Regions from separate parts of the Shewanella sp. A22 genome, predicted to be linked through region 1. Evidence: predicted binding sites of a transcription regulator. Region 1 holds the regulator's gene; each other region holds the start of a gene.
The links. Region 1 encodes FliA, which starts transcription of late flagellar genes. Its sites were predicted from a motif close to CTAAAGNTNNNNNNNNNNNNGCCGATA; they were not measured.
Positions count from the first base shown of each region.

Region 2: ACWXWT_RS02375 (DUF5610 domain-containing protein) is a predicted target of FliA. The motif match lies at 1,581-1,607, and genes of this name have one in related genera.
Region 3: pomA (flagellar motor protein PomA) is a predicted target of FliA. The motif match lies at 1,609-1,635, and genes of this name have one in related genera.

Region 1 covers NZ_JBSQBN010000001.1:23,244-27,488, forward strand. The annotation lists gene flhF (flagellar biosynthesis protein FlhF) at 1-740, shown strand, start outside; gene ACWXWT_RS00110 (MinD/ParA family protein) at 745-1,629, shown strand; gene ACWXWT_RS00115 (RNA polymerase sigma factor FliA) at 1,622-2,341, shown strand; gene cheY (chemotaxis response regulator CheY) at 2,386-2,769, shown strand; gene ACWXWT_RS00125 (protein phosphatase CheZ) at 2,783-3,520, shown strand; gene ACWXWT_RS00130 (chemotaxis protein CheA) at 3,536-4,245, shown strand, end outside.
Region 2 covers NZ_JBSQBN010000006.1:27,819-32,063, forward strand. The annotation lists gene ACWXWT_RS02370 (FMN-binding glutamate synthase family protein) at 1-1,187, opposite strand, end outside; gene ACWXWT_RS02375 (DUF5610 domain-containing protein) at 1,643-2,275, shown strand; gene ACWXWT_RS02380 (ferredoxin--NADP reductase) at 2,320-3,069, shown strand; gene ACWXWT_RS02385 (extracellular solute-binding protein) at 3,284-4,245, shown strand, end outside.
Region 3 covers NZ_JBSQBN010000096.1:5,753-9,997, reverse strand. The annotation lists gene dxs (1-deoxy-D-xylulose-5-phosphate synthase) at 1-297, opposite strand, end outside; gene ispA ((2E,6E)-farnesyl diphosphate synthase) at 320-1,201, opposite strand; gene xseB (exodeoxyribonuclease VII small subunit) at 1,242-1,478, opposite strand; gene pomA (flagellar motor protein PomA) at 1,798-2,565, shown strand; gene ACWXWT_RS15430 (flagellar motor protein MotB) at 2,569-3,495, shown strand; gene thiI (tRNA uracil 4-sulfurtransferase ThiI) at 4,183-4,245, shown strand, end outside.

The sequences.
Region 1 (4,245 bases):
ATACTCCAGCTGATTTAGTACGTGCATTACCGCAAAGCTTAGCTAATTTACTTGACAATCAAGGCGATGATATTGTCAAACGCGGTGGAGTTGTAGCATTTGTTGGTCCTACCGGTGTTGGTAAAACAACATCTTTAGCTAAAATTGCTGCTCGTTTTGCCGCACATCATGGACCTGAGCAAGTTGCATTAATTACTACTGACCATTACCGTATTGGTGCTTATGAGCAATTAGCGACTTATGGCAAAATAATGGGCTGTCCAGTTAAGCAAGCACATGATTTAACCGAATTAGAACAAATACTGTATCAGTTCAGAAATCGTAAGTTAGTGTTAATTGACACCGCTGGTATGGGACAACGTGACATGCGTCTATATCAACAACTTGATAATTTGACAGCAAATAGTAGGATCCCCATCCGGAGTTACTTAGTCTTGTCAGCGACGGGCCAACGTCGTGTATTGCAAGATGCTGTAGAACATTTTAAGCGTATTCCATTGTCCGGTGCGATTCTCACCAAATTGGATGAGTCAATATCAATTGCTGGTGCATTGAGCGTATTGATTCAAAATGAGTTACCATTGAGTTATGTAACTGACGGTCAACGTGTTCCTGAGGACATGAAAGTGGCTGATACATTAGCATTAGCGAAGCAAGCGCTAGCTGCATTAAACGAAAAAGAACAACAAACGTCACAAGACACGGTGTGGTCTAATGACACAGCCTATGCATTTGAGTAAAGATATGAGTCGGGATCAAGCAAGTGGTTTACGTATGATGAATCAACCAAATAACGATAAAGTTAAAGTCATTGCCGTGTCCGGCGGCAAAGGCGGAGTGGGCAAAACAAGCGTATCAATTAATACCGCCGTTGCATTAGCCGAAAAGGGCAAACGCGTATTAGTACTCGATGCCGATTTAGGCTTAGCCAACGTCGATGTCATGCTTGGGATACGTGCAGAGAAAAATTTATCTCATGTTTTGTCCGGAGATGCCGAATTAGATGACATCATTGTACGAGGCCCTAAAGGTATTGGTATTGTTCCTGCTACCTCGGGTTCACAAGCGATGGTGGAGTTAACACAAGCACAACATGCTGGACTTATCCGTGCATTTAGTGAAATGCGTACTCAGTTTGATATTTTAATTGTTGATACTGCTGCTGGCATATCTGATATGGTGCTGAGTTTTTCTCGTGCATCACAAGATGTGCTGATTGTGGTGTGCGACGAACCAACGTCAATTACAGATGCCTATGCATTAATTAAGATTTTAAGTCGTGAGCATGGTGTGTTCCACTTCAAAATTGTGGCAAATATGGTGCGTAGTTTACGTGAAGGTATGGAATTATTTGCTAAACTAAGTAAAGTGACTGACAGATTTTTAGATGTTGCTCTAGAATTGGTGGCAACAGTTCCATTTGATGAAAATTTACGGAAGTCTGTTCGTAAGCAAAAGTTAGTGGTTGAAGCTTATCCTAAATCACCTTCAGCGATTGCTTATCACGGGTTAGCCAATAAAATTATGACTTGGCCTGTTCCACAACAGCCAGGTGGTCATTTAGAGTTCTTTGTTGAACGTCTTGTACAACGTAAGCCGATACAAGAAGAAGGAAGGACGAGTGAATAAAGCCGCTGCGTATACTCAGTTCGATAACAAAACGTCTATTGTTGAACAGTATGCACCGTTGGTAAAGCGAATTGCCCATCATATGCTGGCAAGATTGCCAGCATCGGTGCAACTTGATGATTTATTACAAGCTGGAATGATGGGGTTACTTGAAGCTTCATCTAAATTTGATTGTAGCAAAGGCGCTAAGTTTGAAACCTTTGCAGGGATCAGAATTCGTGGTGCAATGATTGATGAAATTCGCCGTGGTGACTGGGTTCCACGCTCTGTTCACCGAAATAATCGTCGCGTTGCACAGGTGATTGATGAATTAGGGCAACAGCTTGGACGAGATGCTCATGATACAGAAATTGCCGAAAAACTTGATATGTCGCTCGATGAGTACCATCATATCTTAAATGATGTTTCTGTTGGTAAAATCATAGGCATAGAAGATCTTGGTGTTTCGCAAGATGTGTTAATTACAGACAACGAATCACCAGATGAAACCTTTGACTCACTTGCTGAAGTTCAATTCCAATCTGCACTGGTTGAAGCAATTAAAACATTGCCAGAAAGAGATGCGTTAGTATTATCGTTATATTATGACGAAGCATTAAATTTAAAAGAAATTGGTGCCATCCTTGAGGTTAGCGAATCGCGAGTAAGCCAGATATTAAGTCAGGCAATGCTCAGATTAAAAGCTAAGCTCAAGCATTGGACACAAGAATAATAACTTATTTAGAGCAAACGAGTGTCAGCTCACCGGAGGAAACCTTGGACAAGAATATGAAGATTCTCATTGTTGACGATTTTTCAACAATGAGGCGTATCATTAAGAACTTGTTGCGAGATTTGGGATTTAATAATACCCAAGAAGCAGATGATGGCTCAACAGCCCTACCTATGTTACAAAAAGGCGACTTTGATTTCGTGGTAACAGATTGGAATATGCCGGGAATGCAAGGTATTGATTTACTTAAAGCAATTCGTGCAGATGATTCATTAAAACATTTACCGGTATTGATGGTAACCGCAGAGGCTAAGCGTGAACAGATTATTGCAGCAGCGCAAGCCGGTGTTAATGGTTATGTGGTAAAACCTTTCACCGCAGCAACGTTAAAAGAAAAGTTAGATAAAATCTTTGAACGACTCGCATAAGCAAGGATAAGTCATGCAGGCATCAATATCGGGGTTAATCACTCTCGAACAGGCCCAAGAACTTGTTGAATTGCTTACTTCTGGTAAGCAAGACAAAGCAGATGACGCAATCAGGGAGCTTGCTGCGCCATTACAGCGTGAGCTTTTTGAAGAAGTCGGTAAGTTAACTCGACAACTCCATAGTGCACTAAGAGATTTTCAAGTCGATAACCGTTTATCTGAATTAGCTAATACCGAAATACCGGATGCTAAAGAAAGATTGAATTATGTTATCGATATGACAGAACAAGCTGCAAATAAAACTATGGATGCGGTTGAAGAATGCCTACCTTTGGCCGATACCATCATTAGTAATATACAATCTGTGACGCCCATGTGGGATAAGCTGATGCGTCGTGATATACAATTAAGTGAGTTTAAATCACTTTGTCATGATGTTCAGCAGTTTATGTCGCATAGCGAACATGATTCTAATCGTCTACGTGAGCTATTAAATCAAATTTTGATGGCGCAAGACTTCCAAGACTTAACGGGTCAAATGATCCGCCGAGTAATAGATTTAGTTCGTGAAGTAGAAAGTAATTTGGTCTCAATGTTAACTGTGTTTGGAGATCATGTTACCGAATCATCGCCAGCTATAAACGATAATAAGATAGAAGCAGAAGGTCCAATCATGCATGCAGAATTGCGTGAAGATGTTGTGACTGGTCAGGATGAAGTTGACGATCTGCTATCAAGTCTGGGTTTCTAATTAGGAGTCAATTTAATGTCCTTTGATGTTGATGAAGAGATACTCCAGGACTTTTTAATCGAAGCTGGTGAGATTTTAGAGCTTCTACAAGAGCAACTAGTTGCCCTTGAAAATAATCCTGATGACAGTGATTTACTTAATGCTATTTTCCGTGGATTCCATACCGTTAAGGGTGGAGCAGGTTTTTTAAGCCTAAAACCCATGGTTGACGTATGTCACGAAGCCGAAAATACGTTTGACTTATTGCGCACTGGTAAACGTGGCGTAAATGCAGAATTAATGGATATCATTTTGCAAGCTGTCGACGCCATTAATTCCATGTTTGCTCAAACTCAACAGGGGGAAACCCAAGACCCTGCAGATCCTGAATTGCTTGCGAAGCTTAAATTATTAAGTTCAGGTGCACCATTACCTTCAGAAATGGCAGCTGAAGAGCCTGAACCTATCGAGAGTGTTGTTGAGTCAAGCGAACCTGAGTACATTGAAGATCTTAATACTCAATCAGAAGAGATCTCTAATTCTGGCAGTATTGATGAGATTGACGAATCGGAATTTGAAGCGCTACTTGATGCATTGCATGGCGGTGGTAAAGGTCCAGTAGCACCTCAAGTATCTGATACTAATCAAGGCTCCGAGGCTCCAAAAACTCCAACTGCGAATAATAGCGACGAAATTACCGATGATGAGTTCGAAGCATTATTAGATGAACTGCACGGTTCTGGTTC
Region 2 (4,245 bases), on a different contig from region 1:
AAGTCCGCACCAGTGGCTAATGCCCATGCAACGTATGACGGCATGATCATTTTCCCAGTCGCGATAACTTTGATACGTTGCTTAAATCCGCGTTCATTTAGTATATCAATGAGTAATGGTAAACTTTGTCGTAATGGCAAGCCTACATTATCCATTAACGCTTGTGGCGCTGCTCCTGTGCCGCCATCTGAACTGTCTAAGGTAAAGAAATCTGGCGCATATTCAATGCCGCGGCGTTCAATTTCATCCATCAGCTCTGTTACCCAAGCTGTATCACCTAATACCGCTTTAATGCCTGTGGGTTTACCTGTAATTTGTCTTACTTGATTGATCATATCGATAATATCTGCAACATTATGCAACTCAATATGGCCATTAGGGCTAATAGAGTCTTGCCCTACAGGGATTCCGCGAATTGCAGCGATTTCTTTATTCACTTTGATGGCGGGCAAAATGCCACCTTTGCCCGGCTTAGCACCTTGGCTTAACTTGATTTCAAACATTTTGACTTCTGGATGTTCGGCAATATCGCTAAGCTTTTGTGGATCTAAGTGCCCTTGCTCATCGCGAACACCATATTTAGCGGTACCTATTTGAAATACTAAATCGCACTGACCTTTAAGATGATAAGGGCTTAATCCTCCTTCCCCGGTATTGAGCCAACACCCAGCTTTGGCGGCGCCATGAGATAATGCGGTCACAGCTGGACGTGATAATGCACCAAAACTCATTGCCGAAATATGGCAAATTTTATCGGTAGTATAGGGATGATGACAATTGGGCCCGATTGTTACAGGTATAGTATTATGTTTCTCGTGTTCGCTGACGGGAAAAGCTGAGTTCATGAACATGATAGTGCCTGGTTTATCCAGCACTTGGGTTGAACCAAATGAAATTGTTCTATCTACATTTTTAGCCGCGCGGTATACCCAACTTCGTTCGGCACGATTAAAAGGCAACTCCTCTCTGTCTTGAGCAAAAAAGTATTGCCTGAAAAACTCGCCTTGCTTTTCAAAGATGTACCTAAAGCGACCTATAACGGGATAGTTATGTCTAATGGCTTGTTTGGTTTGCAGTTTATCTGCGATAAACATGTAAATGACTGCGATTAATAAGGCCCAAAGTAATATTAAAAAAAGACCTGAGAAAATATCAATTCCCCACATAACCCAATGTTGTTGTGGCATATTATTATCCTTCAATAAAAAACATTATAGCCGTCAAAGGGATTTTTTTCTCAATGTTGGCCTAACAGTGCTTAGCTGTGTCCAATATGTATTGACTATATCGCTAAATTTTTAACCTTACTATCAATCGATTGTTTCGTGGTCAAATAAAGTGGTTTTTATTATGATTTTTGGTGTGAGGTAACTGAAAAAGTCTGTTAATGCTATACATTAAATTGCTTCAATAAATCATCGTGTTATCTGCACTTTTTATCATTGTACTCTATCAATTATTACGTAAGTATCGGAGTTAAGAGCCTATGATGTATTCATGAGATGCTGTTTCGTTGAACATTTTTTGATAGGTCCACACAATCTAATTGGTGTGTCGAATGCGAATATTTTTGATTATGGCTTCAGATATGTGTTTTCTGGTCGATAATTAAGCTATCTGTCATATTAAGTGAGAAATTATTATGGACGTTAAACATTCAGCTTCTGCGCAAGTGCCTACTGCACGAGAAAATAAAAACACTGCGACCACAACAGTAGCTTCGTCAACCTCAGCGGCTTCCAATAATCCTAGCTCGGAGGTTAATACATCGAGTAACGTTTCCGCTAATCAGCTCAGTCGTCAAATGATGAATAACACCATTCTTGCCGCGCAAGAAGAAGTGAGTATTGCCGCTGGAGACAAGTCCATGGCATTACTGTACCGAGCAGCGATAGAAGCCATTAATGAAGAGCTTGCCCCATCGTTAGGAGACAATTCTGTTCAAAAAAGCATAGATAACGGGGTAGATTATTCGCCTGAAGCGACAGCGGATCGTATTGTTAGTTTTGCCACTCAGTTTTTTTCGGTGCATCAAAAGCAAAATCAATCCATGGGGCACGATGAGCAAGTTAATAGTTTTATGGTAAAAATTGGTGATGCTATTGATAAAGGTTTTAAAGAAGCAAGTGAGATATTGTCTGGTTTAAAAGTATTGGAGGGGGACATTGCTGCAGGCGTTGATAAAACCTATGAATTGGTACAGCAAGGTTTAGCACAATTTAAGCAAGATAACTTGACTAAAGATGGATCAGAAAACGTGACTCAAGACACATAGTCTCCTATGATGAAGCTTAGCTTTCATCGATAAGGATAGTGACTATGTGGACTATGGGAAAGGTGATTGAACGCATTGATTGGAATGATAAATTATTCTCGCTGCGTATCAAAGCTGATATCGAACCTTTTATCGCTGGTCAGTTTATTAAGCTCAGCCAAATGCGTGATGGTAAGCGTATTGCCAGAGCGTACTCTCTCGTTAACCCGCCTGGCACTGAATACGTCGAAGTGCTTGCCGTGGCAGTTGAAGACGGACTGTTATCGCCTGATTTAAAAGCATTAACCCTTGGCGATAGTATTGAAGTCACATCTAAAGCTGCTGGTTTTATGACGTTAGATGAAATACCTCACGGCGCATTACAAGGTAAGCATTTGTGGTTTTTGGCAACTGGGACTGCTGTAGGACCATTTATTTCAATGTTGGCCACGGATGAACCTTGGCAGCGTTTTGAAAAAATCGTTTTAGTTTATGGTGTGCGACTAGCTGAAGATTTAGCCTACCTAGAGACGATTAAAAAACTTGTTGATAAATACCCTCAGCAGTTTGTGTTTATTCCTGTTGTGACTCGCGAAGATTACCCCGAAGGCTTATCATGCCGCATCCCTGATGCTATTAATAGTGGGCTTCTTGAGCAAAAAGCAGGACTCGATATTAATATTGAACATTCCCAAGTTATGATTTGTGGTAACCCTGGAATGGTCTCGGATGCTCAAGTTGCTTTAGTTGATAAAGGGTTGACTAAAAACCTCCGGCGAGCGCCAGGGCAGATAACGGTTGAAAAATATTGGTAACCGTCATAACTACTGTGTTTTGATAAGGCATATACTCCAACAATATGATTGATAAATGCTATAAATATATTGAGTTAAATCGGAATGTTTTTTCCGGTTGGGGCTGAAACAATACTTGCTCCTTTTGATATGATCACTTACCCTGTTGTAACTGATAACTATTATCAGTTGTGTTTATAATAATGAATATTGTTCAATTAGGGAGCGTTGATTAATGAAATTGCTAAAAAGTGTCGTATTTTTAGGGGTAGCGAGTGTGGCTTCTTCTGTCAGTGCAGCAGATGCATTAACGGTTTATTCTTATCGTCAAGCTTTTTTGATTGAACCTATTCTTGAAAAATTTACCGAGCAAAGTGGTGTTGACGTTAAAGTGGTGTTTGCCAAAGATGGCATTGCTGAGCGTATCGCACGCGAAGGTCGTTTATCTCCAGCTGACGTGGTGTTGACGTCAGATTTTTCTCGTCTAATGGAGTTAGTCGATAAGGAGCTGGTTGCTCCCGTCGAGGACCCCGTGATTAATCATAATATTCCGGCTCAATATCGCTCACAACAAAATGATTGGTTTGCATTAACAATGCGTGTGCGTAATGTCTATTCTTCTAAAGAGCGTAGCGGTAAAATAGATATTGACTACGAAGATTTAGCCTCTCCTGAATATAAAGGCAAAATTTGTACTCGAAGCGGTAAGCATCCCTACAATATTGCGCTTGTAGCATCGATGATTGCCCATGATGGTGAAGCAAAAACCAAAACGTGGTTAGAAGGCGTAAAAGCTAACTTAGCACGTAAACCTCAAGGTAATGACCGTGATCAAGTATTAGCTGTTAAAGAAGGCATGTGCGATGTGGCTATTGGTAATAGCTACTACTTTGGCAAGATGCTAATGGATAAAAATCAAAAAAGTTGGGCAGAGGCTGTTGAAATTAATTTTCCAAATCAACAAAATCGTGGTGCCCATGTCAACGTATCAGGTATGGCACTGGCAAAACATGCGCCGCATAAAGACAATGCTATTAAGTTAATGGCGTTTCTCACTTCAGGCGTTGCACAACAAATGTATGCTGAAGTCAATATGGAATATCCGGTAAAGGCAGATGTTGCACCGTCAGAGTTAGTCGCATCGTGGGGTGACTTTAAGGCTGATAGTTTACCTATTTATAAGTTGGCCGAACATCA
Region 3 (4,245 bases), on a different contig from region 1:
CCTAATGGTATGCATGCGCTCACGGCGGTCAGTTAAAATTTTATGTGGGTACGCTTGGTGGCCAACATCCCATACTAATCGATCAAATGGGGTGTTATAGACATAATGAAGTGCCACAGTTAATTCAACTGTGCCTAAGCCAGAAGCAAAGTGTCCGCTAGAAATAGCCACAGACTCAAGTAAGAATTGTCTAAGTTCATCAGACACTTGTGGAAGTAAACCTTGAGGTAACTTCCTTAATTCTTCTGGTGTATTAGCTTTTGCTAGTACTGGGAATTTAGAAATATCGAAACTCATAGCGAGATTTTCTGACTCTTTATTATAATCTTCGCTCAATAATATAGTGGGCGAAGTCTGCAATTAACTGGCTATTGTATGGTAATTTAGTCAGCGCTGATAGTGCATCTTGTATTAGTTGTTCTGCACAGGCTTTAGCACCATCGAGACCTAGTAATTTCGGGAAGGTGCTTTTATTCGATTGTTGATCGCTGCCTTGTGGTTTGCCTAGCTCTTCGGTGCTGGCGATGATATCTAAAATATCATCTTGTACTTGAAATGCTAATCCGAGCGTTTGGGCATATTTCATCATCAGTTGATAGTGTGCGTCTGGTATATTCGCAGCGATTAACGCTAGCTCAACAGCACAACTGATTAACGCTCCGGTTTTTTTGTTATGTAACTCAGTTAACCTACTTAATTCAATACTGTGATCAGTCGAACTAAGATCAATCGCTTGTCCGCCACACATACCTTGATAACCAGAGGCTCTTGCTAATACTCTAACCATGGCTAGCTGTTGCGTCGGTGCTAAGTGATCAGATGGTTCGGTGATTATTTCAAAGGCCAATGTTTGCAGTGCATCGCCAGCAAGAATAGCGGTCGCTTCATCAAATGCAATATGAACCGTAGGCTGGCCACGACGAAGCGCATCATTATCCATTGCGGGTAAGTCATCGTGTATTAACGAGTAGGCGTGAATGCACTCAATTGCAGCGGCCGCTTTGTCAAGTGCATTAATATTTACCCCAAGCATGTCACCTACACTGTAGACTAAAAAAGGCCTAATGCGTTTACCACCCAATAATGCCCCATGAAGCATGGCTGCTTTTAAGTCGGGCGCAGCATCATCGAGCAGGGTTAAATGTTGGTTAAGAATACCATTAACGCGGGTTTGGTATGTTTTTATCGCTTCAGCTAGCACCTATTTAAGCCCTATTATTTAATACACACTTTTTTGACAGTTATTCATTTTCAATTGTGAACGGTGCTAGTTCAGCATCATCTTCATTTAATAATATAGAGACTTTTTGCTGCGCTTGCTCAAGCTTATTTTGGCTTTGACGAACTAATTTTATGCCGCGCTCAAATTGTTTTAGTGCGTCATCTAGTGACACTTCGCCTTGCTCTAAATGCGCCACGATGGTTTCAAGTTCAGTTAGTGATTGTTCAAAACTGAGGTTTTCTGGTTTTTTAGCCACAATTATCATTCCTTTCATTCAGCGTGTGACAAGGTATATCAGCCCAACGTATCGGTCAAATACAGTCGCTGGATATTTGCTCAACAGCACGCTTTGTTATTGAATTTTGTTTAGAATGTGTAAAAACAAGCTAAACTTGAGCCGAGTTTGTCCGATAAGTAGTTATGATTTGTGATTGTTAGCGTAAAATAGTATTGAAAATTGTGCGGTAATACATAACGATGGATAACATTGTTTATACAATATGGTGTCTGGCTATTCAGGTTATATACTGTGAGCTGAACATAAGCAGCGTAATGACTGCGGTTGAGGAGATGTTGTGGATTTAGCTACCCTAATAGGTATTATCGGTGCTTTTGCATTTATTATTGGCGCGATGGCCACCAGTGGCGGTGTTGGCTTATTTATCGATGTACCGTCAATTCTGATTGTTGTGGCAGGCTCTTTATTTGTTGTGATGATGAAATTTAACCTAAAGCAATTTTTAGGTTCAATTAAGATTGGTTTAAAAGCTTTTATGTTCAAATTGGATAAACCCGAAGATTTGATTGAGCAGTCGGTTACGATGGCTGATGCGGCTCGTAAAGGGGGATTCTTAGCATTAGAAGAAGCGGTAATTACCAATAGTTTTATGCAAAAAGCGATTGATATGCTGGTTGATGGTCATGATGCCGATGTGGTGCGAAATGCGCTTGAAAAAGACATTGCGTTGACAGAAGAGCGACATAAAGCCGGGATTGGTATTTTTAAAGCCATGGGTGATGTTGCTCCCGCGATGGGAATGATTGGTACCCTAGTGGGTCTAGTGGCGATGTTATCTAACATGGATGACCCTAAATCCATTGGTCCTTCAATGGCTGTGGCACTATTAACGACGCTTTATGGTGCAATGATTGCAAACATGATTGCAATCCCTATGGCGGATAAGTTGTCATTGCGCATGAATGAAGAATTGCTTAATCGTTATTTAATTATGGATGCGGTGTTAGCGATTCAAGATGGTCAAAACCCTCGAGTGATAGAAGGCTTTTTAAAGAATTATTTAGCAGAAAAACTGCGTAATATCGACACAACGGACGGAGAGTAACTCATGGCTAAGGCCAAGTGTGATTGTCCACCTGCAGGGGCCCCTATGTGGCTTGCGACGTTTGCTGATTTAATGTCGTTGCTAATGTGTTTTTTCGTATTATTATTAGCGTTTTCTGAAATGGACGTGATGAAGTTTAAGCAAATCGCTGGTTCAATGAAGTATGCATTTGGTGTACAAAATAAAGTTGAAGTAAAGGATATTCCTAAGGGGACCTCGGTAATCGCACTTGAATTTCGCCCTGGTCGTCCTGATCCCACCCCCATTGAAATTATTAATCAACAAACCAATGAAATGACCCAGCCGACGATAGAATATCAGGCTGGTGAAGAAGACAGTGCTGGTGGCACTCAAAAACAAAGTGGTGAACAACGTGGGGGAAATGCCGCCGCAACGGCTCAGCAAGAAGCTGAAGCTGTTAAAAAAGATGCCGCTTCTTCACAAGAGAACATTAACGAGCAAGTTAAAAAAATGGCCGAAAAGCTCAATGAAGAGATTGTTGATGGTGCCATTGAAATTGAATCATTAGGTCAGCAAATTATTATTCGAATTCGTGAAAAAGGCTCTTTTGCATCTGGTTCTGGCTTTCTACAACCTAAGTTTAAGCCGATTGTGCGATCAATTGGTGAGCTGTTAAAGGATGTCCCTGGGATTGTTACCGTGTCTGGTCATACAGATGGTGCCGATATTAGTAACGAGCTGTACAGTTCTAATTGGGCATTATCAAGTCAACGGGCTGTTTCGGTGGCCCATGAACTAAGAAGAGTGCCTGGTTTTGATGAGACGCGTATGAAAGTGGTTGGTGAGGCTTCTAATCATCCTTTGGTTGCGAATGATACAAAAGAGAATCAAGCCAGAAACCGTCGTGTCGAAATTTCTATTGAGCAAGGTAAACCTAAAGAGTCGAATGAAATAATCGTTACTGAATAATTCTTTTTGTGAATAAACACAGACGCAATCTCTTGGTACTAAAAGAGGTTGCGTTTTTGTTTTAAGTATAAGTATTAAGCTATGAATCCTGTTATACCAATCTCATTAAATATCTGGTCAGTTCAGAGTCTCTCAGGTTTTTCAATTCAAGGCACATTGATGTAGAAATGGTTGTTGCCTTTTAAATCGATGTAACACAGAAGTGAAATACCTGAGAGACTCCATTCTGGCGGGTTTCAAAGTCCTTTATGCTTCGTTAGATGCTTTCAAAATACGACTGCATGGTCTATTTTTTTCCATAAAAAATAAGACATTCCCACCATCCATAGCGGTCAGATGCTGGAGGTAGAGTAACGCAGGAGCTTGTTACCGAGGATCACTATTCGCTTCAATCATCTGCCTTGCCTACAGCGCTTTGAACTCCCGCTGAAAGATCACATCTTTAATAGGATTGGTATTATTAGGTCTAACAAATGGCAGATAAAAAAGTGAATATGTTTGGTTAATAGTCATCCTTTGGTATAATCCGCGAATTATTGCATATGCTGAGTGATCCACTTGATGTCATGAACAAATCGAGTGTACCAAGCTTTGCTTTTTTTTAATTTATTATCAACGTATTATACCAATTTCACTTAGCGATACTGAATGTAGTGCTATTAAGATGGTGATACCTGCGGACGCCCCATGAAGTTTATTGTAAAGCTATACCCTGAAATAATGATGAAGAGCAAGTCGGTAAGAATGCGC